4 regions of the Glutamicibacter sp. NPDC127525 genome follow, and region 3 is predicted to be linked to each of the others. Evidence: riboswitches for the same ligand, from Rfam matches in the RefSeq annotation. Region 3 holds a riboswitch; each other region holds the start of a gene.
What was found. A riboswitch is a leader RNA that binds a small molecule or an ion and turns the genes downstream of it on or off. The one in region 3 is predicted to bind S-adenosylmethionine.
Positions count from the first base shown of each region.

Region 1: linked by a shared signal. The riboswitch ahead of ACFVHU_RS13035 (flavin reductase family protein) and the one ahead of ACFVHU_RS11900 (O-acetylhomoserine aminocarboxypropyltransferase/cysteine synthase family protein) in region 3 are both predicted to bind S-adenosylmethionine.
Region 2: linked by a shared signal. The riboswitch ahead of ACFVHU_RS09235 (bifunctional o-acetylhomoserine/o-acetylserine sulfhydrylase) and the one ahead of ACFVHU_RS11900 (O-acetylhomoserine aminocarboxypropyltransferase/cysteine synthase family protein) in region 3 are both predicted to bind S-adenosylmethionine.
Region 4: linked by a shared signal. The riboswitch ahead of ACFVHU_RS14435 (hypothetical protein) and the one ahead of ACFVHU_RS11900 (O-acetylhomoserine aminocarboxypropyltransferase/cysteine synthase family protein) in region 3 are both predicted to bind S-adenosylmethionine.

Region 1 covers NZ_JBHXVN010000005.1:131,189-139,020, forward strand. The annotation lists gene ACFVHU_RS13010 (acetyl-CoA hydrolase/transferase family protein) at 1-1,225, shown strand, start outside; gene ACFVHU_RS13015 (PQQ-dependent sugar dehydrogenase) at 1,222-2,301, opposite strand; gene ACFVHU_RS13020 (dihydrofolate reductase family protein) at 2,294-2,884, opposite strand; gene ACFVHU_RS13025 (PaaI family thioesterase) at 2,955-3,377, opposite strand; gene ACFVHU_RS13030 (long-chain-fatty-acid--CoA ligase) at 3,393-5,000, opposite strand; SAM riboswitch class IV at 5,377-5,493, shown strand; gene ACFVHU_RS13035 (flavin reductase family protein) at 5,588-6,088, shown strand; gene ACFVHU_RS13040 (DUF4913 domain-containing protein) at 6,520-6,996, shown strand; gene ACFVHU_RS13045 (hypothetical protein) at 7,207-7,509, shown strand; gene ACFVHU_RS13050 (stage II sporulation protein M) at 7,554-7,832, shown strand, end outside.
Region 2 covers NZ_JBHXVN010000003.1:252,640-260,471, forward strand. The annotation lists gene ACFVHU_RS09225 (SGNH/GDSL hydrolase family protein) at 1-179, shown strand, start outside; gene ACFVHU_RS09230 (homoserine O-acetyltransferase) at 262-1,407, opposite strand; gene ACFVHU_RS09235 (bifunctional o-acetylhomoserine/o-acetylserine sulfhydrylase) at 1,410-2,753, opposite strand; SAM riboswitch class IV at 2,845-2,964, opposite strand; gene ACFVHU_RS09240 (VOC family protein) at 3,137-3,781, shown strand; gene ACFVHU_RS09245 (GNAT family acetyltransferase) at 3,843-4,259, opposite strand; gene ACFVHU_RS09250 (CPBP family intramembrane glutamic endopeptidase) at 4,278-5,060, opposite strand; gene ACFVHU_RS09255 (phosphotransferase family protein) at 5,157-6,002, shown strand; gene ACFVHU_RS09260 (phosphotransferase family protein) at 5,995-6,903, shown strand; gene ACFVHU_RS09265 (DeoR/GlpR family DNA-binding transcription regulator) at 7,048-7,832, opposite strand, start outside.
Region 3 covers NZ_JBHXVN010000004.1:334,064-341,895, reverse strand. The annotation lists partial or broken gene ACFVHU_RS11935 (IS3 family transposase) at 1-1,057, shown strand, start outside; gene ACFVHU_RS11930 (amidase domain-containing protein) at 1,084-1,800, shown strand; gene ACFVHU_RS11925 (hypothetical protein) at 1,834-2,253, shown strand; gene ACFVHU_RS11920 (ATP-binding protein) at 2,223-2,534, shown strand; gene ACFVHU_RS11915 (hypothetical protein) at 3,093-3,356, shown strand; gene ACFVHU_RS11910 (hypothetical protein) at 3,401-3,529, opposite strand; gene ACFVHU_RS11905 (CoA-binding protein) at 4,216-4,710, opposite strand; gene ACFVHU_RS11900 (O-acetylhomoserine aminocarboxypropyltransferase/cysteine synthase family protein) at 4,710-6,083, opposite strand; SAM riboswitch class I at 6,199-6,293, opposite strand; gene ACFVHU_RS11895 (histidine phosphatase family protein) at 6,405-6,965, shown strand; gene ACFVHU_RS11890 (RNA polymerase sigma factor) at 7,081-7,578, shown strand; gene ACFVHU_RS11885 (methylated-DNA--[protein]-cysteine S-methyltransferase) at 7,575-7,832, shown strand, end outside.
Region 4 covers NZ_JBHXVN010000006.1:49,643-57,474, forward strand. The annotation lists gene ACFVHU_RS14420 (DEAD/DEAH box helicase) at 1-1,327, opposite strand, end outside; gene ACFVHU_RS14425 (LOG family protein) at 1,414-2,604, shown strand; gene ACFVHU_RS14430 (VIT1/CCC1 transporter family protein) at 2,668-3,771, opposite strand; gene ACFVHU_RS14435 (hypothetical protein) at 3,827-4,093, opposite strand; SAM riboswitch class IV at 4,110-4,223, opposite strand; gene ACFVHU_RS14440 (DinB family protein) at 4,291-4,878, opposite strand; gene ACFVHU_RS14445 (helix-turn-helix domain-containing protein) at 5,015-5,581, shown strand; gene ACFVHU_RS14450 (hypothetical protein) at 5,719-6,135, shown strand; gene speB (agmatinase) at 6,847-7,832, shown strand, end outside.

The DNA.
Region 1 (7,832 bases), on a different contig from region 3:
GCGCCGCCGCATCAACGAGGGCAACATGGAATACATGGACATCCACCTGTCCCATGTCGCCCAGCACGCCTGGTTCGGCTTCTACGGCAAGATCGACCTGGCCATCGTCGAAGTTGTCGGCGTCACCGCCGAGGGCGACTTGATCCCTTCCAGCTCGGTGGGCAACAACAAGACCTGGCTGGAGATGGCCGACAAGATCATCATCGAGGTCAATTCCCAGCAGTCTGCGGCCATGGAGGGCATGCACGATGTCTACTACGGCACCGCACTGCCTCCGCACCGCAAGCCAATCGACCTGAGAACCGTGCGTGACCGCATCGGCCAGCAGTACATGGACGTCGACGTCAACAAGATCGTCGCCGTCGTGGAAACCGACGCGCCAGACCGCCTGAGCCCCTTCGCCCCGGTGGACGAGACCAGCGAGAAGATCGCCGATCATTTGCTGACCTTCCTGGATTCCGAGATCCGTGCCGGACGCCTGTCCGAGAAGCTGCTCCCGCTGCAGTCGGGCGTGGGCAATATCGCCAACGCAGTGCTCGCTGGCCTAGCCCGTGGCGGCTACAAGGGCCTGACCGCCTATACCGAGGTCATCCAGGACGGAATGCTGGAGCTGATCAAGGACGGGACCATCGAGTTCGCCTCTGCCACCAGCTTCTCGCTGTCTTCGGAGGGCATCGAGGAATTCAACCGCAACGTCGACCACTACCGCGAGCGCATCCTGCTGCGCGCCCAGGAGATCTCGAACCATCCGGAGATCATCCGCCGGCTGGGCTGCATTGCGCTGAACGGCATGATCGAAGCCGACATCTACGGCAACGTGAATTCCACCAACGTGCTGGGATCGCACGTGATGAACGGCATCGGCGGCTCGGGCGACTTCGCCCGCAACGGCTACCTGTCGGTGTTCATGTCCCCGTCGACCGCCAAGGGCGGCAAGATCTCGGGCATCGTTCCTTTTGCTTCGCATGTGGACCACACCGAGCACGACACCATGATCCTGATTACCGAACAGGGCCTGGCCGACCTGCGCGGCCACTCGCCAAAGCAGCGTGCGCAGCTGGTCATCGATAACTGCGCCCACCCGGAGTACCGCCCGATGCTGCAGGACTACTTCGACCGTGCGTGCAAGGAAAGCTATGGCAAGCACACCCCGCATCTGCTGGGCGAGGCCCTGTCCTGGCACCAGCGCTTCCAGGAGACCGGAGACATGCGCCCGGCCAGCTAGTCGCCGGCCAGGCGGGGCGCGATGCGCAGGATGCGGTCATCGCCCGCCCCTGGCTGGCCGCGCCCGTCGGTATTGTTGGTCAGCACCATCAGTGCGCCGTCAGGATCCACTAGCACGTCGCGTAGCCGGCCGAGCCGGCCATCGAGCAGTTCATGCTCGGTGGCCGGCTCGTCCAGTTCCACCGCGCGCAGCACTTCTCCGCGCAGATTCGCCAGGTAGAGGGTGCCATCGAGGATCGCGATGCCGCTGGGGCTGGCTTCGGACGGGGACCACTGCGCAATCGGATCGGTGTACGACGGATTTCCGCCGCTTTTTCCCTCGGCTTCGGGCCAGCCGTAGTTTCCCCCGGCTTCGATGATGTTCAGCTCGTCGAAGGTGTTCTGCCCGAACTCGCTGGCGAACATGGTGCCATCAGCACCCCACGCCAAGCCCTGCACATTGCGGTGCCCGTAGCTGTAGACGAGGGAATTCTCGAACGGGTTGTCGTCCGGGACGCTGCCGTCAGGTGCCATGCGCAGGATCTTTCCGCCCAGCTGCTGCAGGTCCTGGGCTTGCTGGGGATTGCCCGCATCGCCCACGGTGGCATAGAGCATCCCGTCCTGACCGATGGCCAACCGCCCGCCGTTGTGGATGCTGGCCGAGGGCAACCCGTCAATCAAGGTGCGCGGGGCCGACAGTGAAAGATTCCTGGCGCTGCCTTGCACCGTGAACCGCTGGATGCGGTTGCCGGATTCAGCGGTGGAATACGCAAAAAGCTGGTCTGGGGAGAGGAAGGCCAAGCCCAGCAGTCCGCCTTCTCCGGTCGCCACCAGATCATCGAGCCGAGCCACTTCGCGGCCTGGTCCGGATCCTGAGATCTCCACGATCCGCCCAGAATCGCGTTCGCTGACCAGCAGGCTGTCTTGGGCGTAAACCATGGACCATGGGGCGTCCAAGCCGGTGGCCAGTGGTGCTGGAACAGCTTGCGATTCGGTAGCTGGAGCTGAAGGCGGGGTTGGCGCGGAGCATCCGGCGAGGAACACTGCGCCGAGCACTAGGCAGGTACCCAGAATGCGCTTCATCGAGCTGCTATGCATGGGCTGGTTGATGGCGCGTCGGGCGATAAGTCAGTTCCTGGATCCGTCCGTCCAGCAGCTTGGACTCGACAAGTTCCAGATCGTAGTCATCGACCCCGCCAAGTACCGGGGCAGAACCGCTATGCCCGGTCAGTACCGGGAAGATGGTCACCTGGATGAAGTCCACAAGACCTGCCGCCAGCAGGGAATGGTTCATCGCTAAGCAGCCGTGGGAGCGCAGCGGCACATCTGAAGCTTCCTTGAGCTGTGCGACGACTTCCAGTGCATCAGCGCGCTCCAGCGTGGGGTTTGGCCAGGACAGCGGCTCTTCCAGGGTGGTGGAGATGACGGTGGCGGGCTTGTCGTGCAGGGCCACACCCCACGCGTCTTCAACCTCGGGATTCGCCTCGATTTCTGCCCAGAAGCGGCTGAAGAGACGGAAGGTGTTGGCCCCGAAAACCATGCGGCAAGCCGGAGTGTAGAGCGCGAGGCGGTGGGCTAACAGCTCTGGCCCCTGTTTTCCCCAGTAGCCGCCCCAATCGCCGGCGGCGCTGCCGAAGCCATCGAGGCTGCTGAACACATCGAAGGTATAGGTCGCACTCATGGCGAATCTCCTGGAGCTTGAGCGTTAGATGCCACCTACCGTACGCCCGTGCTCGCGGTGTGAAAACCAGCTAGGCCGGATTCTCAGGCAAATCCACATTCTGGGTGCGCAACTGGCCGCGGGATAGCTGCTTGCCGGTGGATTCATCGGTGATGATGACCTCCCAGAGCTGCTGGGTGCGCCCTTGGAATAGCGCGGTGGCGATCACCTGGACCCGTGCTCCGGTGGAAGGGCGCAGGAAGTCGGTGGCGTTGTGCACGCCCACGGCGAATTGCCCGCGTTCGGCCACCGCGTAGCTGGCGCCCACTGATCCTGCGCTCTCGATGATCGAGGTGTAAACGCCGCCATGCACCACGCCCCAAGGGGTGTGGTGGTTCTCGTCCAGCTGCGCGTGGCCGCGTACTTCCGTGGCCGTGATTTCGTCGAATTCCAGTCCGATGCTTTCGGTGAAGCGGCTGGTCTTGTTGGGAATCCGCGGTGCAGTGTTTTCCAATTGGTGATCCTCAGGCTAGTTCGGTGTGCTGGCTTCGAGCGCCTGGGCGCGCAGGACATTCTTCTGCACCTTACCAGTGGAGGTGCGCGGCAGATCCTGCGGGAAGACGATGGTGCGCGGCACCTTGAAACCGGCAAGCTTTTCGCGGGCGAATTCAATCAGCGTTTGCGCGTCCAGGGAGGATCCGCTGGCGCGGATGACATATGCCACCGGACGCTCGCCCCATTTCTCGTCCGCGATGCCGATGACGGCCAGGTCCAGCACCTCTGGGTGCGAGGCGAGGGCTTGCTCCACCTCGATGGTGGAGATGTTCTCGCCGCCGGAAATGATGATGTCCTTGGCCCGGTCGCGCACCTGGATGTAGCCATCCGGGTGCATGACACCCAGATCGCCGGTGTGGAACCAGCCGCCATGGAAAGCTTGGGTAGTGGCCGCTTCATCGCGGTAGTAGCCGATCATGACGTTATTGCCGCGCAGCACGATTTCGCCCATGGTCTGTCCATCCGCCGGGACATCGTTCATGTTCTCGTCAACAATGCGTGCGGACTCGGCGGTAATCATGCCAACGCCTTGGCGGGCGAGCTTCGCGGCCCGGTCCGGGCCATCGAGGGCATCCCACTCATCCTGGTACTCGCACACCGTGTACGGTCCGTATACCTCGGTGAGGCCATATACATGGACTACCTCGATGCCCAGCTTCTGCAGCTTGGAGATGATTGCCGGGGACGGGGGAGCTCCTGCGGTGGTGATGCGCAGTGGCGCATCGAGCTGGTGGGCGCGGGTGGAGTCGGCGATGATGGAGCAGACGGTCGGAGCGCCGCACAAGTGGGTGGTTCCAAGATCCTCGATGGCATCCCAAACGGAATCTTCGCGCACGCCGCGCAGGCACAGGTGCGTTCCTCCCGCTGCGGTGACGGCCCATGGAGTGCACCAGCCGTTGCAGTGGAACATCGGCAGGGTCCACAAGTAGCGGGTCTTGGCGGTGAAGCCCTGGTGGTGCGCTTCGCCCAACGAGTTCAGGTAGCTGCCGCGGTGCGAGTAGAGCACGCCCTTCGGCTTGCCGGTGGTGCCCGACGTGTAATTGAGAGTGATCGGAGCCCGCTCATCGGCGATGGCGTAGGGAAGTCTTTCATCCGAGGCTTGTGCGATTAGCTCGTCCAAGGTGGCGTCCACGGGCACGTCCGGACGTTCTCCGGCGTACTGGTCATCGGCGATCTCGATGAGCGCCTCCAGCGTTGGGTTCTCGCGGCGCAGGGTCTTCGTGTTCTCCAACAGCTCTGTGTCGGCAAGCATCAGCTTGGCAGCAGAATGATCAATGATGTATTGCAGCTCGTGGGCCGAGAGTCGGGTGTTCAGGGCAACGAGGACTGCGCCTGCCAGCGGTACGGCGTAATGCGCCATGAGCATTTCGGGAGTATTCGGTGCCAGCACGGCCACGCGGTCGCCCGGCTCAATGCGAGCCTTCAGCGCCTGGGCAAAGCGGTGCACCCGTGCTTCGAATTCTTCATAGGAGAAGCTGCGAGTTCCATGGATGACGGCGGTCTTCTTCGGATAGGCCTCGGCTGTGCGTTCCAAGAAACGCAGTGGGGTCAATTCTGAATGGTTTGCCTGAATCTCTACCATGGTGTGGCTATTCCTCAATCGTCATCGATGGTTACGGAGAACAATAAGCAGGAGTGTGACTCAATGCACTCCATGACCAATAGTGGCATGAACCTCAGCGTCATGCCGGGAAACCAAGTTTCATTACGGTGGGCGGTAGGGAATTCGCGCCAGGGCCCCGAGCCCAGGGGAGGAGTTAGTGTTCTGCCGAATCAAGAGCGGCGGAAGCCTGCTGCGATCATGGGGCCGAAGCGTTCAAGAAGCGCGGCGTATGGCGAATAAAAGACTGCCCAAGGACTTCTGGCGGGGCCTTGGATCGAATATTGCGTCGAATATTGCGATTTGCGAAGTGAAATGTTTGACGGCTGTTCGTCATGAGCCATATCGTTTTAAACAGAATCAAGAGCATCAGCTATAAGCCCTGGCTTGCTGATCGGCAACCCTCTCAACGGTAGTGGGGTGCTCCAGGTGAGGATTCGGTTCCACACAAAATGTGCTGGAACAAGTACCGCACACGGCGCGGAACTTCAGCCCAAGCGGCTTCGAGTAACGAGAAGCCAATGCTTGCAGGCTACTGCGCGGTGGGCAAGACCCAAAGGAATCGAGCCATGTCATTGAATCTTGAACTTGACCCGTTGACCCTGCGCAAGGTTTTCGCTCAGCATCCATCAGGGGTAGCCGCCCTCTGTGCAGAACTGGATGGCGTGAAGACCGGAATTGTCGCTTCATCGTTTACCGTGGGAGTTTCCCTTGAACCTGCACTGGTGATGTTCGCCGTGCAGAAGTCCTCGAACACTTGGCCAAAGCTGCGCGAAGCTGGCCGCATTGGCGTCTCAGTGCTGAGCGAACGCAATGATGGTGTCTGCGCTCAGATTGCGTCGAAAAATGGCGACCGGTTCCGCGGAATCGATACCTATTCCTCGGATCAGGGCGCGCTCTTCGTCAACGACTCCACGTTGTGGCTGGAGACTTCGATCTACAACGAGGTCGAAGCGGGGGATCACTGGGTAGTCCTGATGGAAGTCCACGGGCACCGCACCTCCGAGCACTCGCCACAGATCTTCCATGATTCGCGGTTCCATTCGCTGCCGATTCCTGAGCTCGTATAAGCGCTTCGCATCTTCCAAAGCTCCGGCCAGATCAAATCATCGATCTGGCCGGAGCTTTTTGAATTCCGGTTAGGCGGGTTGAGCCGTTCCCCGCAGCCCTCGACACCGGCAATGCCCGTTCTCTCTCGCCACCCTGAAGACGTGGCAAGATGGCTGGCAATCTCATGGCCTGCCATCTTGGGCCAGCTGCCCCAGGCATTTGGCGATAACCTCGTCATCAAAGTATCTGTCGCGAGAAACCTTGAACTCGCCATATCCGCCACCCGCCTGGGCTGTCGAACAGAACCGCGCAGGTAGCTCATGGATCCTCGCTGCACGCTGGACCGGCCTCGGTTCGTAAGCAAATCAATAACGTGGCCACGGCCGCGGTTGATGAAGCCCTAACTGAGGAGCTCTTGGAATCCCTCAGGCAGCGAGCTGTCCAGGCGGCCGTGGCCGCCGTGACCGAACAGGTGGAGGCCAACGAGGCAGCCGAAGAAGCCCAAGACGACGAGGGCGAGGCTGAACCGGAGGAAACCCTTTACTACGGTTCCGTTGATGAGTTTGTCCGTGAGTACCTGCGCAATGTCTATCGCCGGGCGATCAACGGCCGGTCGCGGGTCTGGGCTGCCCGGTGGTGGGAATATGACGAGGCAGTGATCCGTCTGGAAGCGCTGTGGCGTTCCTGGGAACATCTGCGCATGGACCCCAGCACCGGCATGAGCGTGTGGTGGCGTGACCACGCGGACCACCATATGGCGGTCTTGCTGGACCCGGATGGGCCGTTTTCCTCGGCAGCGGACACCGACGAAAACAAGTCCAAAAAAGGGCAGCCGTTGCCTTATGCAGCGCCGCCGGAGGGCTTGTTCCCTGACCAACGTCAAATCCACCTTCCAGTTGTTGAACCTCCAAAAAAATATTTATTCTAGTGGGTAAGTTTCTTTGATATAGTAACTACGACTGATCAGAGACGGATCTTGTAGTCGATCTTGACTTCGGTCGTGCAAAGCTCCTGCGCATCAATTTTCAGCGCCAAATCTCATTTGGCGAATGGAACTTGGAAGTTAGGAGCAATAACTCAGGGCATGTGAAAATGCGATTCTTCGTGTTTCCACAGGGCCTCAATCAAAAGGAAAAATATGTCAAGCGTTACCTCAGAAAAGAGCACGGTCCAAGCGATCTCGGCAGGAAAAGGGATCATCGTACTTGCGGCAGTCACGGCGTCACTCACCATCCTTCTGGTAGCATCCGCTGTAATGCCAGAGGCACTAGTTGCCTTCTTTGGCTTTACCACGGCCAATGCAACGGCAGCGGCAACAGCAATTCTCGCTGGCATGGATGTTGCGACCGCGGTCTCGCTCTTCGGTGGTGCCACTGTTATCGGTGGTGCTGCCTTGGCTATGCTCCGCCGCGCTATTGGCAAGAAGGCTCTGGTTAAGTAGAAACGATGGGCGGACCGACAAGCTGTCGGTCCGCCTTCGAACCTATGACACATTATTTAAAGGGTCTTTTTGCAAGGCAGCGCTTAGCATTATGCATTGGAGCGTTGCTGTGGCTGGGCGCCGTAGCAGCCGGTATTGCAACGGTACCTCTTGAACAAGAGAGTCATTCAGGTTTGGTTCCGGCATCACCTTCATGGGCCCTATGGTGGAGCATATTATCGAACAATGCAATCATTGCTCTGCTGGCCTTTGCAGGAATTTTGACCTTCGGCATCATCACGGTGTTGTATGCCCTTGCGTCGGGCTTGCTTTTTGGCCATTTT
Region 2 (7,832 bases), on a different contig from region 3:
GGCGGGAAGCCCGCAAGGAGGATCTGCAGTGGGCGCGCGAGCATCTTGCTCCCTGGGTATTGCGCCGCCTGCGCCACCAGTCCTCCGGCGACGGCATCACCCCGAAGCGGCCCTCGGCCACGCCGTTTGCGCAGACCAAGCCAAACGACTCGCTCGGCGCCGGCGACAGCGCCAAGTAGGCATGAAAAGCCTGAAGCAGTTCCACCGATTACTGGCGGAACTGCTTCAGGCTTTGAAATCTTCCCGAGCCCTTTCCGGGGCTCAGTCCCCGAACACCAAGGTCCGGAGCACGCCATCGAGCTGCGTGGCATCGGTCAGGAATCCATCGTGGCCAATCGGCGAATCAATGTAGTGCACCGGTTTTGGCTTGGACAGCGACGAGGCCAGCTTCACTGACTGCTCAGGAAAGTACAACCGGTCAGTGGTTACCGCGGCAACCACCACGTTGACGTTCGCCAATCGCGCCAAGGCGGCTTCCAGGGATTCATGGCCGCGAGCCACATCATGACTCATCAGCGCCTCGGTGAGCACCAGGTAGCTGTTGGCGTCGAAACGATTCACCAGCTTGCTGGCCTGATGGTCAAGGTAGCTTTCCACCTGGTACCGCCCGCGAGGCCCCTCGAGCAGACCCGTTGGCTTCTCGCCATCCTGCGGATTGCGCGAGAAACGGGTTTCAAGCTCGGCCTCGGAACGATAGGTGATGTGGGCCAGGCGGCGAGCCAAGCCAAGACCGGCGTCCGGGCGCGCATCGTTGCCGTAGTAGTCGCCATTGCAGAAGTGCGGATCCAACCGGATGGATTGGGTTTGCACCTGTGCAAAGGCAATTTGCTCGGCAGTCGCCTGCGCGCTCGAGGCCATCACTACGAGGTTCTTGACCTGGTCGGGGAACTCGACGGCGTATTCCAACGCGCGCGCACCGCCCATCGAACCGCCAATGACCGCATGCCAGGAATCAATTCCCAGTTGCTTGGCCAGCCGCGCTTCAAGGCGCACCGAGTCCTTGATGGTGACGAAGGGAAAGCTCGAACCGTAGGGCAGGCCCTGGTCGCCCAAGGACGAGGGGCCGGTGGAACCATTGCAACCACCCACCATGTTGATGGACACGACAAAGTACTCATTGGTGTCAACCGTGGCTCCGGGACCTACGAGCTCTTCCCACCAGCCGGCGCTTTGCGAATCGCCTTGCGCAACGTGGGCGTCACCGGTGAGCGCATGCATCACCAGCACCGCGTTGGAGCCATCAGCTGCTAGCGTCCCCCACGTTTCATAGGCCAGCACCACGTCCGGAAGGAATCCACCGAATTCGAAGTGGTGCTCCCCCACGGACTTACGGCGCAAAATGCCGTCTTGCCCGCCGGCGAGCTCTTCGGCGCGCAGAGTATCTTCAGTAGTCACAATGGATGCCATGCCTAGAGGGTTTCCTGCAGTTCCTTGTTCTCGAGGGCTGCAACAGCTTGGAAGCCCAGTTCCAGATCGGCCAGAATATCCTTGATATTCTCCAGTCCGACGCTCAGCCGCACCAGTCCCGGGCTCACGCCGGCCGCAACCTGCTCCGCTTCGGAGAGCTGGGCATGGGTGGTGGAGGCCGGGTGGATGACCAAGGAGCGCACGTCGCCGATGTTCGCGACATTGGAGTGCAATACCAGTGCGTCCACGAAGGCCTGGCCGGCTTCCGAACCGCCCTCCAGTTCGAACGCGATGATCGAGCCGGCGCCCTGATCGCTGTACTTCTGCGCACGCTCATGCCAAGGCGAGGACTTCAGGCCTGCGTAGGCGACCTTCTGCACTTCCTCGCGGGCTTCGAGCCAATTGGCAACTTCTACGGCATTCTGGCCGTGGCGCTCAATGCGCAGCGACAAGGTTTCCAGGCCCTGCGCGATCAAGAACGCGTTGAACGGCGCAACCGAGGAACCCAAATCGCGCAGCAACTGCACGCGGGCCTTGAGGATGTAGGCCAGATTGGCGCCCAGGATGCCGTTGGCACCCAGGTCGCGGGCGAAGACCAGGCCGTTGTAGGACTCGTCCGGGGTGTTGAAGCCCGGGAAGCGGTGGGCGTCCTTGGCGAAGTCGAAGTTGCCCGAGTCCACGATGACACCGGCAATGGCATTGCCGTGGCCGCCGAGGAACTTGGTGGCCGAATGGATCACGATATCCGCGCCCCACTCGATCGGGCGGATCAGGTACGGGGTGGCCAGGGTGTTGTCCACCAGCAGCGGCACGCCGGCTTCGTGGGCGATCGCCGAGATGCCCTCGATGTCCAGGACGTCCTGTCGCGGATTGGAGATGGTTTCCCCGAAGAAGGCCTTGGTGTTCGGACGCACCGCGGCACGCCAATCATCCAGGTTGTCCGGGTCGGCAACGAAGGTGACCTCGATGCCCAGGCGCTTGAGCGTGTGCTTGAGCAGGTTCTGGGTTCCGCCGTACAGGCTGGGGCTGGCCACCAGGTGGTCGCCGGCTTCGGCCAAATTCAAGATGGCGAAAGTGGTGGCAGCCTGTCCCGAAGAGAGCAGCAGTGCTCCAACGCCGCCCTCCAGGTCAGCGATGCGGGTTTCCACCGCGTCGGTGGTCGGGTTGCCGATACGGGTGTAGATCGGCTCCAGTTCCTGCAGCGCGAAACGTGCAGCAGCGCTCTGGGCGCTGGGGAAGACGAAAGAGGTGGTTTGGAAAATCGGGAGAGCCCGTGCTCCGGTCGTCGGATCCGGGGTCTGGCCGGAGTGGATCTGACGGGTTTCAAATGACCAGTTATTGCTCATGGTTTCCTCCAAATAGCGTTTCATGACTATGGGGGTACGCCACTGAAAAGACACCGACAGGAAGCACCATATCGTGACGACTTCCAGGGGTAACCCGCGCTTGTCCTTGATGCCTTGTGCGTTCAAGGGCCAGGTCTTCACCCGGGGCACCCCACCGCGGTTGGAGGGTTGCCGCCCAGTAAGCCGGGGCTTGTTACTGGGACTCATGACCTGGTACCAGTTTGCCCGAAAACCGAAGATCTTTGCAACGCAAGAGCTGGTGATTGGACTCAATCGGTCATATTTCGCGAATATTGCAGGTTCATCGCAGAGTATTCGATAGCATCCCGGCACTTAGGTGTGCCTAAGTAGAGACTCGCATCACATGTTGCCATGATGGGCACATGATGAGGCTAGATCACGTAAGTTATGCATGCGGCCCAGACGGGCTGTTGCCAACCGCTGAAAGAATCTCCGAGTCCCTTGGACTGGAATTCGTCAAGGGCGGCGTGCATCCACGATTCGGAACACGCAATGTCATCTTCCCGCTCAAGCATGGCCAGTACCTGGAGGTGGTTGAAGTCCTGAACCACCCGGCCAGCGACAAGGCACCCTTCGGACAGGCGGTTCGCGCCCGTTCGGAGCTCGGCGGCGGCTGGATGGGCTGGTGCGTCTCGGTGGAGGATCTATCCAGTGCCGAGGACCGCTTGGGCCGCAAGTCGGTGCCGGGCAACCGGAAGTTCCCTGATGGCCGCGAACTGACCTGGCAGCAGATTGGCATCAAGGGCCTGATCGCCGATCCGCAGTGCCCGTACCTGATTTCCTGGGATGAAGGATCCGAGGAGCTGCATCCGTCGAAGGCGCTGGAACCTGCCGGCGCCATCAGCCAGATCGCCATTGCCGGCTCGCGTGAACGGGTGCTGGATTGGCTGGGCCAGCCGCAGAACGTCAATTTGGGCGCTGTCACCATGCAATATGAAGCGCCGAATGGCACTCCGGGCATCATGTCGGTTACCTTTGAGACCGAGTCCGGCACCGTGGTGCTGTAAACAGTTCCGCAGAGAACGCAAGTAGGCGGGGACAATGGCGTCCCCACCTACTTTCTTTTCGTCAAGGCCGGTCCAGGCGCTTCCCCAGCACCACGACGTGCTGGTCTTCGAAGCCCAGCCGTTCATAGAAATCGATGACGGCAGAGTTCTCCTCGCGGACCATGAGCTGCACCTTGGGCACGCCGCGATCCCGCAGCCACAGGACAGCGGCATCCACCAGCTCCCTTCCCAGGCCGTTGCCCTGCCGGCACGGATCCACCGCAACATAGTAGAGCCAACCTCGGTGGCCATCATGGCCAACCATCGCAGTAGCCATGAGTTGATCGTTCTCAACGATGGCCAGCACCGTGGAAGCAGGCTCGGCCAAAGCCCGTCGGGCGTCGGCGAGCGCATCATTCCACGGACGAGCCAGCCCGGTTGCTTCCCACAATTCAACTGCTTGGCGAAGGTCCTCTTCGCGCAGCACGGTAATCTGCATTGGCTCAGCTTACCGGCGCTACTGGCCGATTCCGATGGCCGGCCCGACCAAGGCGTATCCCACGAAGCCGATGGCATCGAGCAGGAAGTGCGCGATAACCAGCGGCATCACCCGCCCGTATTTCTGGTATACCCAGCCGAAGACGACGCCCATGAGCATATTGCCGATCATCGGCCCCACCCCCTGGTACAGGTGGTAGCTGCCTCGGATCATCGCAGAACCAATAATGGTGCTCCACAGGCCCAGCTTCAATTTCTTGGCGTAGGTTAACAGGAATCCGAGCATCAGCACTTCTTCGAGGACTGCATGACGTGCAGCCGACAGCAGAAGCACTGGGACGCTCCACCAATAATCGCCAAGATTCGCTGCTGACAGTGCCGTGGTGACGCCCAGTGCCCGCCCAGCGGCATAGACGCCCAGCGTTCCTACTCCCATGGCCAAGAACATCCCCGCCCCGAGCAGTGCGTCCTTGCCCGGCTTGCGCATATCGAAACCGATGTCCCGGATAGTTCGTCCAGTCGTGCGCTTCATCAGGTAGAGCGCCAGCACGACGGGTACCAAGGCAAAGAAGATGTCCAGCAGCTGGTAGGAGAAATCAAAGAACTCGCGGGTGCTCAGCGGGTTGTTCAGCGATGTAGTCTGCTCGCGCAGCGGCGCCCGGGTGACCTTGTCGGCAAAGCTCAGCAGCGAGTAGACCGCGCTTTGTCCCAAGGACAGGGCAAGAACCAAGACGATCTCGAATTTGAGGGTCTTGCGGGTTGCTGTCTGCTTAGATTGTTCAGCGTTCACGTTTCCGATCATAGGCTGATCTGGCTGTGCGCGTACTGAGCAGCCACGTGGCAAACCTGCGATAGCCTGAGGTTGAGACCACCAGCAAGCTGAACGAGAAGAGTGCGAGTGAGCCGTCCTGCCACCATTGGAGAACTGCAGATTGCCCGTCAGCTCTGCCCCGATCTTTCCTGGGAAGATGCGGCCGTGAACGAAGGCGGACAATTCCACAAGGTGGTCATTGGCAATCCGCAAGCGGTGATTCGCATGACGCGCACGCCAGCGGCCACGGAGCAGATGCCCCGTTCCGTCAAGCTGCTGTCTTTGCTGGAGGGCCAGCTCAACTACCAGATTCCGGTGGCGGTCTCCGAGATCCTGCACGTCGACGGACTCAGCTCCGTGGCCATGTCTTTCATCCCCGGCAGCGCCCATGAACCGCATTACGGGGATCCGAAGGTGCTGGGACAGCTGGTCAAGGATTTGGCCGAGCTGCCGCTGGAGCCGATCAGCGAGCATCTGGCCAAACCGTTTTCATTCCGTGGCGAATGGACCCAGGCCAGGCAGCAGCAATGCTTCGATGCGCTGCCCGAGGAACTGCGAGGGCCTGCTACCGAGCTCTGGGCCCAGCTCGATATCCTGGCGCAGGTTCCTGCGGGCTTGGTCCATGGCGACTTGGCCGGCCACAACATGCACTGGATCGGCGAGAAACTGGTTGGCATCTTGGATTGGGACCTGGCCGCTGCGTGGGACCCGGCTTTGAACACCGCTTACCTGAGCCTGTGGCATGGATTGGAAATGGCGGATTTGATTGCTCCCAGCGCAGAGGAAGCATACCGGGCCAAAATCTGGTTGGGCCTGATGAGTCTTGAACGGCTATCGGATACGCTCTCGCGCACCGACAACCCGAAAATGGGCAAGCTCATGCGCAAGATTGGTCCGCGCATCCTCACCGCCGCGCAGTCAATCAATGGCTAGGACGCATATTCTCGAGCCCCATCAGGTCGCTGCCAGGCTAGCCGCCCGCCGTGGCGCACGCGAGCTGGCACTAACCGGGGAAGGCACCGAATTCCTTTTCTACAGCTCGCTGCGCGGGACCCGCTACGAGGGCTACCGCATCCCTCGAATGCGGGTCTACAACACCAGCAACAATCCGCAGATTCCGGCCAGCAGCCTTCAGATCAAGGAATTGAACTGCAGCATCTGGGCTCAACAACATGGGTTGCCCAGCGCACGGGCAATTGATCTCGTAGATCAAGATGGGTACCCGGTGTTGATCACCGAAGTCATCGAAGATGACGGCTCACCAGTGGACGCTCACGCATTGGGCTCGTTGCTGGCTTCTTTGCACGAACTTCCGCCGCTCGCTCTCGACGAGGAAGGCAGCCAGGCCGGCACAATTTATGCGACGGTTGCCCAGCGCATCGCTGACCGCTACGCGAAGCTAGCCCGCCAGCATTCGATGCCAGCCTTGCCATCGGCCGACGTGTTGCGTGCTCTTCTCGAAAGATCCTTGCACCGGCGCAGGCTGTTGCATCTGGATATCCGTAGGCAGAACGTTCGTGTTCTGGCTGGAATGCCCCTGGCCATATTCGATTGGAGTAATGCCCTCTGCGCTGCCCCGGAGATGGAACTGGCACGCATCGAGGAATACGCTGCCATTGCCGAAAACGGTTTGGACAACGAGCGCTTGCGTACTGCATACACCGGAAATGGCGGCAGTTTCGACGACACTTCGGCAGCGTGGACTGTGCTGAGGCTGGATGCTGCGGTGATGCTCGCCGGGGTATTCAACTCCGTGGCTCCCAATAGCAATCGTGAACAGCTCTTCCTCGCGCGAAGCCGGGCGTTGCTTGAAAACCTGGGCTCCTCGCTTTGACCTGTGCGGCCGGCCCTGCTTGTTGCGCGCGTTGCTTTGACAGGACCAGCGCAGGCCATCGGAAAAGATAGTGCTTGGCATCCGCTGGTTCCGCAAGCACAAACGCCGACCGGACCAGCAGCTCGGTGGGCAGTTCCAGCGCAGCTAGGATTTCTCCTCGGGCCGATATTCCGCCACGTCCATGGCTGCACGCATGCCGGCCTTGGCCAAGGCACCCAGTTGCTCGCTTGTGGCGTCGTTGTCCGTGATGATGCCGGTCAGGTTCTGACGATCCAAGATGACAAACGAGCGCCTGCCGATCTTCGATGAATCGGCCACCAGGTAGCTGCTGCTCGATTGCCGGATCATTTGCTCATTGACTGCCGCTTCCATTTCATCGCTGACCATCGGACCGACTTCGGGATCCAACCCGTTGATTCCGACAAAAGCCAAGTCAATGGTGATCTTTGCCAGAGAGGACTGCGCCATTGGACCAACCAGCTCGTAAGAACGGTCGTTGAGCACGCCGCCAGTAACCATCACCCGGATATGCGGGCGGACGGCCAGCATCGAGGCAATGTTCACCGCGTTGGTGACCACGGTCAACGTGACCCGGCCCGGTTCACCCACCAGGTCTTGGCGCAGGCTCAGTTCGCTGGCGATCGCCTTGGTGGTGGTTCCCCCGGATAATCCGATGACCATATTCTGCGAGACCATGTCGGCTGCCAGCTTCGCGATTTGCGCCTTCGCGCGGTCGTTGCTATCGCGCTGGTAGCGGGAAGGCAGGTCGTAGGCCACCGAGTTGGAGACCGCACCTCCGTGAGTGCGGGTAAGCAGTGATGCGGCAGCCAATGCGTCCAGGTCCCGGCGCGCCGTGGCCGGGCTGGTACCCAGTTGCTTGACGACTTCCTCTACATCGATCTGGCCGCGGCTGGCCAGCAGATCGAGGA
Region 3 (7,832 bases):
GTCCCATAGCGGAAACCGAAGAACACGGCCCAGTGAAACGGTCCACAACGAGAACCTGCGCAAAGAACTGTTGAAGGTGAAACGGGAGAACGGCTTCATAAAAGTTGTCGGCGCCTATCGCGCCTCGAACAGTAAGGAGTAAGCGCGGTCTTAGACTTCATCGAAGCCCACATAGGCGAGTATCCAGTGAACTGGATGGGCAGGAAACCCAGAATTCCAGGGGCAGTCACTACCGATGTCTGAACGCCTGCCAAGAGCTGAGCGAAGCCTAAGTCCTGCGAGCACACCGCACGAAACTGCTCCAGGACGAGTGTGAGGCGTCCAACCAGGTCGCCGGTGGCGGACAATTAGTGGATTTGATCCGCAAAAACCATGAGGAAGACATCTCGACATCCACGGTGATGTCGCTCATGAAAGAGCTGAGAATCCGGGCCAGGCGGATGAGCGCCTTCAAAACCACGACCGTGCGTGAGCGCCAATCCCGGACGGTGCGTATAGAAAACCATAGGGTCGACAATCTCGGTATGCGTGACTTCCGCTCCTCGCGGCTTGCGGCGAAACTGTTAGGCGATATTGCCTGCCTGCGCGCCGGTGAAGGCTGGTTGTATTTGGCGACGGTGATCGATTTGAATTCGCGACAGATCGTGGGCTGGTCAATGGGTAAGAACATGTAAACGTAGTTGGCCATTGACGCGAGGGGGCTTGCTGCGTCGCAGGCGTTCATCCAGTTTGGTAGTGTGTTCCATTCAGACCGAGGCCCCAATGTACCTCGGCGCGTTCCAGAGGTGGTGTGCTGCGCACAGGGTGCAGTAGTCGACGGGACGCGCCGGTGTGTCCCTGGGATAATTCCGTCGCCGAGTCAGCCTTCTGGACGATCAAGAAGGATATGTTCCACCACAGGTTCTTCAGCAGCAGGGTGGCTGCGTGTGCCGCAGTGAAGGAGTGCATCGCGGTTTGGTACAACCGGAAGCGCCCGTATACGGCAAATGGCGGAGTTAGCCCCCAGGCGGTTCTGGACTCGTATCAGGAAAGGGATCCTCTAGCTTTGACTGCTTGAGGAAATGTACAAAAAGATCAAAGTTCGTGTCCCAAAAACTTGACCAGCTCAGGAGCGAGCTCATCCCTTATGAGCTAACAATCGACGACACTGGCAAGATCCAAAACATCGTAGTGAAGGATGATGAGTATCTTGTCTCGCAGTCTGCGGCACTAGCTCTAACTACCGAAGAAGAGGAAATCGAAGTTGACCCCACTGTCCCTGGCAGCGAGGAGGACAGTGGGGCATTAATCAATCCTCTCCCCCTGAACGTCGCCGAAATGGCGGCTTCAAAGCTTAGTTCGTCCAACAAGACGAAAGTTGCAAACTACGCAATCAAGTGGGCTAAGTCGTACAATCCTGCCTATAAGAGGCACGGCTACGACTGTACTAATTTCGCTTCCCAAGCGCTTTATGCAGGTGGATGGAAGAAAATTGAAGGCTACTACAAGAGCAACTCGAAATGGTTTGGCAATGGTGTCATGACCAGCTGGACTTGGAGCGGTGCTGAAAATTTCTATCGTTTTGCCCGGAATGAATCAAAGCGGGCTTCACGTCTTGCCAGTGTCTACAGCCTCGTTCCTGGAGATATCCTTCAGTACAAAACGAACGGTGCCAAGATTAAGAATATGACGCACACCATGGTGACCACTAAGAAAATCAATGATGTCCCATACCTCTCGTACCACAGCAACGCTACTTTGAATAAGCCCTTCACTCAGCTGAAACCACTGAATGTAACTTGGTACGCGCATAGGATCTAGTCGTACAGCTCATTCGATTTGCAAAGGTCATTTGTGTACGAAAAACGCATCTCAAAGATTATTGCCCCACTACTGCTGTTTCCGCTAGCTCTTTCGGCAGCAGGGTGTTCAGCCGATAGGAAGCAGGCTTGTGACGGAGGAAAACCCGTCAGCGATCCACAGGAAGCAGTTCGAGTACTACTTGAGGCTGCAGAAACAACTGACCATGACAAAGCGTGTTCAGTGATCATGGACAAATTAGACGAAACAGTCATGAACACACAGCTAGCTGCGCTGAAGACCGACATGGATTCGGTAGAAGTCACCTCATCCAACTTCACGATGGTCGAGTTCGAGCGCGGCGGTCCAGCACACTTCTACCATGTGTATGCTGATCAGCCTGATAAGTCCGTGGACCTTACGTTCATGGACGTTGGCAAAGGATCGCGAATAGTATTTGGCGAAAACTACTGAGTCACTACCGTATTATCAAGCCCCGCGATAAGGACGTAGACCCTGAATCTCATTCAGGGTCTGCGTCCTTTCAGCTGATTGCTCATCGATATGAGCAGGGGTCGGTGCTGGCGACCTCGAATATGCCTTTTGGCCGGTGGGGTGAGGTTTTCGGTGATGATGTTGTTGCTTCGGCGATGATTGATCGTTTGGTTCATCATGCGGAGGTGTTGTCTTTGGCTGGGGATTCATATCGGGTGAAGAACCGTCAGGATCTGCTGCGCAACGCTGAGCAGGTATAGAACAAATTGGGCGTGGAGGGGTCAAGTTTCGATTGGCGGTAGAGGGTCAATTTTCAGTTAGCGTTGATAAACTTTGGCTACAAATCCCGCTGTGGGTTCTGAACATGCGGGCATTCCCCGTTCAGGATAGTCGTGGACGTTAGACGCAGGCTAGGTATGCCATGAGGTTTCTCGTCCCGTTGAACACCCTGGGTCCTCGCAAGCTCGTCTCCAGGGTGTGTCGGGCGTCCGCTGGCGTGTCCGGTTGGTGGCCCGGACTTCGTCCGGTCTTTTCCTGTTTTTGCTGCTGTCCTTCGGAGTGTACGGGCCACCTCCAAACCCACAAGCCACTCGCTGCGCTTCGGGCGTGCTCCACCAGAAATTCTTGGTCCGCGCTCCTTCGTCGCTTTTTCGGCCCAAGATTTTCGTGGATTGCGCACCCCTGACGGGTTGATGGGTTTCCGGCTGGCCCCGCTTCATTTCTTTTCGCCAGCAGGCAGAAAAACAACCGGGGGAGGGCTTCGACGGGAGGCTGGCAATCTGCCCCACTTTCCGTGAAGCGAAAGGATGCAAAAACCTATGCAGACCACGACCAAAGACAGCCGCGAAACCGTTACCGTCCCGGCAACTGTCGAGCGCGATATGTACGGCGAAGTGTATGACTGGATGGAATCGCTGGCCGGTACCGGGTGGTACGAAGTTCCAGGGTGGGGACGCGACGGATGGGACCTGGGATCCTGGCCTTACATCATCTTCGCCGCGACGAAGACGACCGATGAAACCGGGAAGCTGTGCGGATACACCACCTACGTGGAAGGCGACGTAACTGGTCAAAAGAACTAGGCCGTACGGCAGAACGCTCCGATTATGGACAAGGGAAGCAACAGCTAGGAAGCCTTTTTGGTTTCCTTGGTAGCAAACCAGCCGGGCAAGCTAATCAGCAGCCCCACGACACCAACAATCGCCACCACCCAAAGAGCCGGGGCAGGCCATGAGTCCAGGTTGTTCTCATCCATGATGACCCCCGTAGAATACAGGGCAATCCCGCTGCATACCAAGGCAGTCAAGCTCATCCCGAGGGCCACGGACCATAGGGTTCTTCGATTTGCATCCACTGTCTGCTCCTTCGTATCTCCAGTCAACTGGCGCACTTCCAAGGAAGCTTCTGCTTCCGGAGAATTCTGAATAGTGCGTCAACCCAGAGTACTGTCTCCGATGCCTCTTAGCTGGGTGCCGCAGAGGGAATCCTCGCCCAGAGAAATTTCAACTCCGTGCAGCATTGAGGGTGCGGCGCAATGCTATTGCGAGATGCTGGAATGTTCTCGGGCCAGGGGAATTGAGTTTTCATATAGCAGTGCGGGCGGGATTTTTCTTCTTTCGTTCGCGCTCGTAGCGAATCGAAATCGATTCTCTCTGCCTGTTTTAGGGTTTGGGTCGTTTGGCCTTGCGTTGCAGTGCTGTGGTTTGCAGATTTTTCGATCTGTGATTGAACGCGTCGAGCACTTCGGGGCCACACCCACGGCATGCCGTGGGCCAATTGCGTCGACCATGGTTTGTCAGAGGTCTTGTTCTTCCTTCGGAATGCTCCGTGCAAAAGTTCAGCGTCGTTGACCAAACCGGCCGATTCCGGGGAATTGCCGCAGAAAAATGGGTGCATGCAACGCAATATTGCATGCACCCATTTCCTGGAATCTTGGACTCCCTAGGCAAGTACCTGGCGCTTGGAGGAAATGACGCCGGTATTGAATCCAGCCAGGCGCAGGCCGCCGTGGAAGCGGGCGTGCTCGATCTTCACGCAGCGGTCCATGACCACATTCATGCCCGCGGCCTCGGCGCGCCGGGCCACTTCCTCATGCCAGGATCCCAGCTGCAGCCACAGGGTCTTCGCGCCTACGGCCAGGGCCTCGTCCAGCACGGTAGGCAGGTCATCGTGCTTGCGGAAAACCTCGACCAGATCCGGGGTCTCCGGCAGATCGGCCAGCGACTTGTACACCGGCTGGCCCAGGATCTCATCGAGTACCGGGTTGATGAAATACACCTTGTACTTGGAGGAGGAGAGCAGGTAGGTAGCCACGAAATAGCTGGCGCGCGATGGCTTGTTCGAGGCACCGACAATGGCGATGGACTTGGTGTCGCGCAGGATCTCCAGGCGCTGTGCGGCTCCAGGGCCTTCCCAAGCGGTATCAACGGCAGTCATTAGATTGCTCCTTTCGAAGCGGTTGGCAATGCGCAGGCGGAACCGTCATAGGCCGGAGCCTCGAACCCTGCGGCGGAAGCGGCAATCGCTTCCTGCGAAGCGGCCAGCGCCTGGTCCAGATCCCAGAGGATGTCCTCGACATCTTCCAGTCCTACCGACAGGCGGATCAGATCTTCTGGCACGCCAGCGGAGACCAGCTGCTCGGCGCTCAGCTGCTGGTGGGTGGTGGAGGCCGGGTGCAGCACCAGGGTGCGGGCATCGCCGATGTTGGCCAGGTGGCTGGCCAGCTGCAGGGCTTCGATGAACTTCGAGCCGGCTTCGCGCCCGCCCTTCACCCCGAAGCTGAAGACCGAGCCGACGCCCATGGGCAGCAGCTCCTTGGCCTGCGCGTGCTGCGGGTGGGATTCCAGGCCGGCATAGTTCACGTAGGTCACGCGCTCATCGGCCTGCAACCAGGCAGCGACCTGCTTCGCGTTGGACAGGTGGTTGTCCATGCGCTGCGGCAAGGTCTCCAGGCCCTGCAACAGCTGGAATGCGGACTGGGCCGGCAGAGCCGGTCCGAAGTCGCGCAGCTGTTCGCTGCGCAGCTTGGTCAGGAAGCCGTACTCGCCGAAGTTGTCCCACCAGGAGACGTTGCCGTAGCTGGCAACCGGTTCGGTCATGGTGGGGAACTTGCCATTGCCCCAGTTGAACTTGCCCGACTCGATGACCACGCCGCCCAGGGTGGTGCCGTGCCCGCCGATGAACTTGGTGGCCGAGTGGATCACGATGTCCGCGCCGTGCTCGATAGGGCGCAGGATGTACGGGGGAGTGAGCGTCGAATCGACTACCAGCGGGAGATTGTGGCGGTGCGCCACCTCGGCCAGGCCCTTCAGGTCAGCGATGTCGCCGGACGGGTTGGCCACCACCTCGGTGTAGACGGCCTTGGTGTTTTCCTGGATCGCCGCTTCGAAGTCGGCGGGATCATTGGAGTCGATGAAAGTGGTGTTGATGCCGAAGCGGCGCAGCGAGACATCGAGCTGGGTGATGGTGCCGCCATAGAGCTTCGAGGAAGCCACAATGTGGTCGCCTGCCTGGGCCAAGGCCGCAAAGGTGACGAATTCCGCGGCCATGCCCGAGCCGGTGGCTACCGCTCCGATGCCGCCTTCCAGCGAAGCCATGCGCTCTTCGAAAGCCGCTACGGTCGGGTTGCCGATACGCGAGTAGATGTTGCCGTACTTCTGCAGGGCAAAGAGGTTGGCCGCATCGTCAGCGTCCTTGAAGACGAACGAAGTGGTCTGGTAGATCGGCACTGCGCGTGAGCCATGCTCGGCATCGGGGGTGCCTCCGGCATGCAATGCGCGGGTGCGGAATCCAAACTTGTGATCTGCCATGGTGGCTTACGACTCCTCGTCGATTGGGGTTTCGCGGGCTCCGCAGGGCGGACCGCGATCGAGGCAGGAATCCCGGAATCAATGTCGCTTCCTGCTGTCGTCCAACGGGTAGGCGGCTGCATCGTTTCTGGCGGTAGCACCGTAACCACCGGATGTGGCAGGTTGCTGCGGCGTCATCGAACCAGATCTCTCAGCCGCTCGGGATGGTGTAATAATCTTCGCAACATGACCGTTCGTGACCCAACTATGAGTCGTAACGTTGCGTATTGGAGCTGTTATCGGAGATTCTTCGATACCTATTACCCCGGTTAGGCTGGAGTCATGGATACTTCGCTGGCACTGGTGCGACACGGGCAGACCGATTGGAACCTTGCAGGGCGCCTGCAGGGGCGTACCGATATCCCGTTGAACGATACCGGGCGCGAACAAGCTCGCGAGGTCGGGCGCCAGCTGATCGGCCAGAACTGGTCGCTGGTACTTGCTTCGCCCTTGGAACGTGCCCGGGAAACTGCCGCGCTGATTGCCCAGCAGATCGGGGCCGAGACGGGGAACGCTGTTCCGGAACTCATTGAACGCGGCTTCGGCCCGCTGGAAGGCCGGATCATGGCCGAGGTCAGCGAAGCGGAATCGGCTGCTGCCAAGGACCTGCGTGAGCCGCGTGCCCAGATCTTGAGCCGTGCGGTGCCAGCGCTGCTGGACTTGGCCAGCAGGCATGCCGGGCGCAAGGTCATGATTGTCAGCCATGGGGCCACCATGCGCACCATCCGCGACGCATTGGCCGGAACCACGGATCCCCAAGGCGTGGAAAATGGCGAAATGCTCCACTTGGACTTGATCCGCCTTGAGCAGATCGCCAGCGAATTGGATCTGGTGGCATTCTAGGAATCCATGGGGTCTCTGCGAGAAGTAAATTTTTTTCGTTCACGCCTCACAAAATGGTCTCCTCGTACGTTTACATGGTGAGAAGCCATGAAGGCGCAAGAATTCCAGGAGAGCCATGCAAGCACCGTTCGAGCGGATAGTCCAGGACTATGGACTGAACGTCCTGCGCGTTTGCCGTGCCCTGCTTGATGAGCATCGCGCGCAAGACGCCTGGTCCGAAACGTTCCTTGCCGCGCTCAAGGCGTACCCGCAACTGCCGGAGGATGCCAATGTCCTGGCATGGCTAGTGCGTATTGCCCGGAACAAAGCCATTGACGAGTTGCGCAGGAACAAGCCGGAAATCCTCATCGGCCAAGACGTGGACAGCCTGGCCCCATCGGCCCAACGGCCGGATCTGCAGTTGGAAAACCTGCAACTGTGGCATGAGGTGAACCAGCTTCCTGGCAAGCAGCGGCAGGTGGTGGCCTACCGCTACCTGGGCGGAATGAGCTACGCGCAAATTGCCGGAATCCTTTCCGGCACCGAAGCTGCCGCCCGGCGTTCGGGCGCCGATGGGATCAAGAATCTGCGGGCCCGGATGGATGACCAAGAACTATGGCGGGAGCAGCCATGAACGGAAAAAATTATTGGCAGCAGGCTACGGCCGCTGAAGCGCAAGTCCTCGACTCGCTGCAGGACCGGCTCGTTGAACGGGCCCGTGCACGGGAACTTGTTGATGTTGCCTATCGCGTGGTCGATAGCCCCGTGGGGGCCTTGCTGCTGGCCAGCACCGATGCCGGGCTGGTCCGGGTCGCTTTTGAATCCGAAGGCCATGACCGGATTCTGGAGGTGCTCTCGGAAAAGCTCAGCCCGCGGATCCTGCGCGAC
Region 4 (7,832 bases), on a different contig from region 3:
CGGCCTCAAGGTCATACACTTCCTGGTCGCCAGGGATCCCCGGGTAGAGGATCTGGAAGTCCAGCGCGGCGGTGTCGTTCGGTTCGTTATTCTCGTTGAATTCGCGCTTGTAGACCACGGTCGCCTGCACATAGGGCGGTTTCAAAGCAGGCAATTCCAGCTCGTCGCTAACGCTACGCAGCTCGAAACGGCGGGCCAAACGCGGGTAGGAGGATTCAAAGAAATCGTTGATCTCCGGCCTAGGCACGGTGACCGGACGGCGGTCAACATACCAGCGGCGGTGCGCGTCAGGAATCGGCTCAACACTTGGCGCGAGCCAAATCTCATCAGGCTGAGCCAACTGGGCATAGAAACCATGCTCGGCGATGACACCGCTTGGTGCCTCCGGATCGAGAATGAGATCCTGGTTTGCAATGTGCAGGACACCGTCCAATTGCAGCCGTTGCTCATCCAGGGAGGCCTGCATGCTGAAGCTGGCTGGAGCAACGATGCGCACGCGCTGCTCGGATCGGGTCGTGATCAGCGGAATTCCCAGCTCATCAGCTTGGTCAAGCAGTGGCCAGAGCAGCTCGGAAGCGTACTCGTCCAGGAACAGCCAGTCTTCATCCACCTTGAACTGCAGCTGACTGTCGCTGCGCGCCATGGAGGCAAAGCGGGTAAACCAGTGGTGCTGCGCCCGCAGCAGGTTCCAGCCGTAGGTCTTGAAGCCCAGGGTGGTCCAGCGAAGCTGGCCACGAACCCAACGGCCTTCGGTGTTGCGAACCATTGGGCGCACTCCCAAGCGGAAGCGCTTATTGCGGGTCGGGTGCGGGATGGTTCCGGTCGGCATCCATTGTTGCTGCTGGGTGGCGTCCTTCGAATCGAAGAGCAGGAACTGAAGCGCCATCGGCACTACCGGATCGTGCTGCGAACCAAGCAGGCCATCGGCCGGGCCCGGCTCGGACTCTTCAAACCATGAATCGATTTGCTGCGACCAAACTGTGTTCGGCTTCTCTTCCCGGGCAGGCACGGGGCGTGGCTGGGAAGCGATCTTGTTGGAGACAATAGCCAGTGCCGCGATGTGCGAGCAGATGCCCGGTGCGTCGCAGGTGCACTCGCACGATTCGATCTTCCACTCTCCACCGTCCATGAGGACCTGGATCATCGGAGAATATTCTTCGCCAGAATCGGTGACGGTGCCTTCGATCTGGTGGGTGCTTTCGTCGAATTCCACGTCAACCACGGAATTTGCTTCTGCAGCCAGGTTCTTTCCATAGAAGAAAGGAACGTTGCCCAGAAAAGCCAATAAGTGGCGGGCATCAATGGTTGGTGGAACAGATTCAATCATCCTCTCATCGTTTCACGTTCCGGGCCTTCGCGAAAGTTGAAGGGCCTTTCTGTGAATAATCACTATCTATGACGTAGCGTTGACGCATGTCCCAAGTGTGGCCCTACCTTCCAGCACGCGCAGTGAACATAACGACGCTCGTTGAATTCGACCGTCTCGCAGCCGAAGCGCTGGCTTCCCACCGCGCACGCGGAAAAGGCTGGCGAGTGCACCGTGTTGATCTGCGCGAACGGGATACCGTGCTGGAATCCTTGGATCTTTCCGAAGCGCTATTCATCGATTGCCAGTATTCCGCGCAAGGAGCGCAGATCGTGCAAGCCACTGGCGGGCTGTGCATGAGCTCGGGGGAGGAGCTTCCCTTCGAGACGGTGGCTCGCGGCTTGTATTCGCCGCATGAGTTGTACTCGGGGATCCGGACGCAGACCTACGAGCATGTGCCTGATGCGAAGATCTACGCGTACTCCCAGCAGCATGCAGCGGTGAATTCCGATAGCGATAGCAATGCGCTGGCAAGAACCCTGCATGATCACCACATTGGCCAGGCGCTGGTCTCGGCGGTGTACGAGGGCACGTTCAAGGAAACCCCGATTATCGGGGTGATGGGCGGGCATGCGATGAGCCGGGGCACTGCGCAGTATGCGCAAGCTTTGGAGCTTGGGCGCATGATTACCCGGGCCGGCTACGCGGTCGCCACCGGTGGAGGCCCCGGCGCAATGGAAGCCGCCAATGCCGGTGCGTGGCTGGCCGATTACGGACCAGAAGATGTCGCTACGGCATTGCAGATGCTGGCCGAAGCGCCAGATGCGATCCATCAGCGCACCGGCTGGGCGAGAACTGCGCTGATGGTCAAGGAGCGTTTCCCGAGCCAGCGGCAGTCCCTGGGCGTGCCAACCTGGTTCTACGGCCATGAGCCGCCGAATCTGTTTGCCACCCAGATTGCCAAGTTCTTCACCAATTCCATTCGTGAAGCGATTCTGCTGGAGCAGTCCAACGGCGGGCTGGTAGTTCTGCCCGGGGCCGCCGGCACGGTGCAGGAAATCTTCCAGGATGCCTGCGAAAACTACTACGCTACCGGTGCTCGCGTGGTGCCGATGGTGCTGATCGGCAAGGACTATTGGACGAGGGATCTGCCTGCTTGGCCGCTGCTTCAGGCCCTGGCCAAGGACCGTGTCATGGAACAGAAGATTGCTCTGGTGGAAACCGCCGAAGAAGCGATGGAGTTCATCCAGAGCATGCAAACCCTGCGCCGGCGTACCCGGCGGCCGGAGAACAGCTAGAGCACGGCATGGAAAATGCCGGTACAGCCAAAGCTGTACCGGCATTCGATTCGCAGCAGGCTGCTATCCGATGCTGACGTCGAAGATCAGGCCCAAGCAGTAGGTGATGGCCGCTGCGCCCCAGCCGATGGCTAGCTGGCGCAGGCCGCGCTTGAGCGGGGAGGCCCCGGAAAGCAGTCCCACGATCCCTCCGGTGATCATCAGGGCCACGCCCACCAGGACTACCGAGACGATGATCGCGGTCATGCCGGACAGGCCAAGGATATACGGCAGGATCGGCACCACAGCACCGGAAGCAAAGAGGAAGAACGAGGTGGCCGCCGCACCGGTGGCCGAACCCAGCTCCTGGTGCTCCTTCTCAAGTTCTTCGCCGCGACCCTCTGGGTTCAGCGAGAAGTCGGGGTTGCAATCGCAGGTGAACAGGCCCATGCGTTCGGCGGCCCGGTGCTCGGCATCTTCATCGCTCATGCCGCGGGCCTTATAGATTAGCAGCAGCTCGTTGGCGTCCAGATCAAGGTTCGGGGCCGCTGTCAGCGTGACCTGGGTTGGGCGTGAAGCTGTCAGCAGCTCGCGCTGGGAACGCACCGAAACGTATTCGCCAGCTGCCATGGACAGTGCACCGGCCAGCAAGCCGGCAATGCCGGAGAACAGCACGAAGGTCGCTGAAACACCGGTCGCACCGATGCCCATGATCAAAGCGAGATTGGAAACCAGCCCGTCGTTGGCGCCGAAGACCGCAGCACGGAAGTTGCCCGAAAGGCGCGCACGGCCTGCTGTAGCAAGCGCGCGAACGACTTCTTCGTGGACCTGTTCGTCGGCCGCCATCTGCGCGGTGGCGTCCTTGTCATCGCGGTAGGGCGAACTGCTCTCGGAGCGCTGGGCCATGGCCAGGACGAAGACCGAACCGAAATGCAATGCCAGGAAACGCAGCATGGTGCGGCGCAGCGACGGGCGGACTTCCTTGACATGTTCGCCGAGCAGGACGCGCCAGTGGGATTCGTGGCGTGCTTCCGCCTCTGCCAGGCCCAGCAGGATTTGCCGTTCCTGCCCGGTTTTCTTTTCCGCGAGGGCCCGGTAGATGGAGCCTTCTGCGACTTCATCAGCGAGATACTTGCGCCATCGCTGGATCTGCGCTTTGGTAGGTTCGGTTGCTGAGTGCTGTGGCATCGCGAAGATGACTCTCCTGGAACATGGAGTTTCCCAATGAAACCCGTGGATCGGATCAACTACCCAGTTTAGTCAGGGCTCCTGCACTTGGGAATTTGGCAAGACTAAAAGCAAATCGCTTGCCCGCAGGATCTCCGGCGACTGGCACCACCAGCAGCAATTCAGATGTGGCCGGATCGAAGGTCGGCCTGCGGGCGCAACGGGCAATGAGCTGTTCGAGCCTGAGCGGATCTGCAACGTAGCGGGTGCGCCAGCGGCCTTCGGCCTTGAACTGCACTTGGCCGGTCTGGCGGTCGATGACGGGCAGAATCGGATATGCCATGGGACGTCAACTCTCTTGCGAGCTCTTGCCCGTGCACCTGTTGATGCGCGGACCGCTTCCTCATCCGAACCACCCATGAACTTGGGGTTGGTGCGCGGCCAGTCGGAGCTTGGCGCCGCGTCTCGTGAAGCAACATTTCCGATGGTACCGCCGGCGGCAGGGCCCGGTGAAGTCAGAATGCGTAATATGACTGCGGGTCAGCTGCCCGGGGCAAAGGCATCGGCCAGTTGCTGCAGCTTCTCGCGTTGTTCCGCCCATTGCCCAGCGGTGTAATCGGGCAGCAAATCCAGTTGCGCGGTCCAGCCAGCACGGCCATCGAGCTGCTCGCGAATAATGTCCAAATGCCCTGCATGGCGGGAGGTCTCGGCGAGCGCATGGATGAGCAGGTGATCCAAGGTGGTATTCCCGGCTGGCCCCCACCACGGTACCTCTACGGGGCTGTCCAGGGGCAGGGTGCTGATGGCCTCATCGGCGAAGGCGATGGCTTTCCGATAGAGGCCGATCAGCTGTTGCGCGCGCATGTCTGCTGGCGGAAGGAAATCCGCGTCGGGATCATGCGGAGCTATGAACTCGCGAACGTAGCGGTCATTGGCCTTGCGCTTGAGGCAGGTGCCGAAATATTCGTATTCATTGATCGCCAAATGGTGCAGTACACCCAGAATATGGGTGCCCGTAGGGGTGAGCGGGGTGCGGGCCAGGTGCTCGGCGAGGCCTTCTGCCTTGAAGATCGCATTCTCGCGTGCGTCGTTCAGGTACCCGCAGAGCTTGTCCTTGGTGCTGTCCATGGACAGAGTCTAGTGACCGTGGTGGGTCCGCGGTAGGGGCGCCGTGTGTTTACCATTGGTAAACTTGCCCCGCAGGCCTTGAAGCCAAAGTGGTTGCGGTTGTAGTTGCTGCAAAAAACGTCGATGGAGCCAAACGATGAAAACCTTGCCAGTTGAACCAACCGGTGCTGCGATCAACATCGGTGCGAGGCTGCGCGGGGTGCGCCAGACCCAGCGCATGACCATTGACCAGGTCGCCGAGCTATCCGGACTGACCAAAGGTTTCCTCTCACGTGTCGAGCGCGACCTGACCAGCCCTTCGGTTTCGACCCTTTTGCGGTTGTGCGAAGTGCTGGGCATGGAAGTAGGTACCCTCTTCGAGGTTCCAGAAACGAAACTGGTCCGCCTGGAGCAGGCTCCCCGTGTTTCCCTGGGCGGCGACGGCATCACGGAGCAGCTGGTTACGCCACGCAGCGAGAAGCGGGTGCAGATGATTCGCGCTGAGATTGCGCCCAAGGGCACCGGTGAAGCAGAACTGTATTCGGTGGATTGCGAGCTGGAAGTGCTGCACGTGATCGCGGGAAAATTCATCCTGGTATTGCCAGATCAGCGCGTAGAACTCGAAGCAGGCGATACGATAACCTTCCCCGGGCGTGAACCGCATAGCTGGGAAAACGATTCTGATGAGGTAGCTGTGGTTACCTGGACGCTGATCCTCTCATGACGCCAAGCCCATGCGCCTGCTGCCAGGGCACGGCATGAGCGGTGCGGCTGCGCGTTCGTCTGCGGGGAGATGAACCGCGTATTCTAGGAACGATGCGTTGTTTCGGGGCGCTCGGAACGATGAGTGATGGGAGAGGCGTGAGGACAGGCGAACCAACCGCTGCGCAAGATCAACTGCGCAGTATCAGCTGGTGGGCTTCGATACTTTTCGGCGTTCTTATTGGCACCACCTTGACCTGGATCCGCACCCAACGCAATTTCTTCTTCATTGGCGCAGCGATTCTGGCCGTCGTCATTGTCACCATTGGCGTGCGAACGATTCGCCGACGTGCACGCTTCCCGCTGATGGCGCAGGCGCGCACCTCGTGGGCGTATGTGCTGTGGACAGGTGTCCTGCTGGTCCTGGCCGGACCGATCCAGCTGGTGTACGTAGCTGATGACCTTTCCGAACTGACTATCAAATCGCTGGTCATGTCCGCAGGCTTCTGCCTGGGCATTCACGAGGTCGACCGCGCGCTGGTGAAAGCCAGCAAGAAGCGCTCCGGCGAGGCCTAGCCTCCTGATTTGGGCAAAATAGCCTGAAATGTAGTCAAAACATCCAGCGCCAAGCACTTCCTGTGCCACGGTGATACAGTGGCGCAAGGAATTTCGGTGGATGCCCAATTCCCCAGAGGCATCTTCCCAATGGCCGCAATGGCGAAGGTAGGAAGTGACCGCCGAGAGCAGATCGGCGCGCGTACGCTGCGAGAGCCTTGACCCAAGTTTCTGCGCTGTCATCGAAGCCCGGGGTGCCGCAGTCATGGTCCCGAACGGGACAGTGTCCAGCGCTTGGCGCAGAGCAGGCGGGGGAATCGAATCGCTCGCACCCCATCGGGCTCGTTGCGGTTGCAGCCTGCGGTGCCGATGCCTCGTCATTGCCGCAACGGTCCTCGGGTTCGCGAAGAATCGACTTATGTTCGGCGCCGTCCTCGTAGTGAAGCTGGGACTCGCGTACCGCTGCCACGACGTCGGCGCTGCTGCGCGATGGATTAGAGGTGCTTGCCCAGCAGATTCGCAGCTTCGCCAGCTGAGCGCCCTGCTGCAGTTTCGGCCCATGCCGCAGCCCGTTACCGGGCTGCGGCATGGGCTATTTCTGCCTGGTTTTCCGGGCTGTGCGATAACTGAATCTTGACGTGACCCAGCAGACAAAATAGCATAATGGAAAACTGAAGTTTCATATTAGACAACTTGGACTTTCGTTCTTGGATGTCTGGGGAGGAAGTTGCGATGAAGGAAATCCGCATCGAGGAAAACGGGCATCTGGGACCCATTAATGCCGCGGTGATTCCACGCTATGCAGGTGGCGGCACCTACGCCCGGCTGCCGCGACTGGATCAGGTGGAGAAGGCCGACATCAAGATTGTTGGCGTGCCTTTCGACACCGGTGTCTCCTACCGGCCCGGCGCCCGCTTTGGCGCCAACCACGTGCGCGAATCCTCGCGCCTGATCCGCCCCTACAACCCAGCCACCGACACCTCGCCGTTTGCGCAGAGCCAGGTGGCTGACGCGGGGGACATGGCGGTCAACCCGTTCAACATCAACGAGGCTATTGAGACCATCGAGCACAACGCACTGGAGCTGACCAGTGACGGTTCCACCCTGGTCACCGTGGGCGGAGACCATACCATCGCGCTGCCATTGCTGCGTGCCGCCTCGCAACGAGCCGGTGCTCCGGTAGCGATGCTGCACTTCGACGCGCACCTGGACACCTGGGACACCTACTTCGGTGCCGAATACACCCACGGCACCCCGTTCCGCCGTGCGGTCGAGGAGGGAATCCTGGATACCGAGGCGATCTGTCACGTCGGCACCCGCGGTCCGCTCTATGGCAAGAAGGACCTGGAAGACGACCAGCGCTTCGGCTTCGGGATCGTCACCAGCTCGGATGTCTACTACCAGGGCGTCCGCGAAATCGTGCACAAGCTGCGCGACCGCATCGGCAACCGCCCGCTGTACATCTCGGTGGACATCGACGTGCTGGACCCAGCCCACGCCCCGGGTACCGGAACCCCGGAGGCCGGCGGCATCACCAGCCGTGAACTGCTTGAAATCCTGCGCGGTTTGCGCGGGTTGAACATCATCGGCGCGGATATTGTCGAAGTCGCCCCCGCCTACGACCATGCAGAGCTGACCGGCGTGGCCGCCTCGCATGTCACCTATGATTTGATCAGCCTGATCAGCGACTTCCGCGCCAGCAAGGGGATGAATAGCTA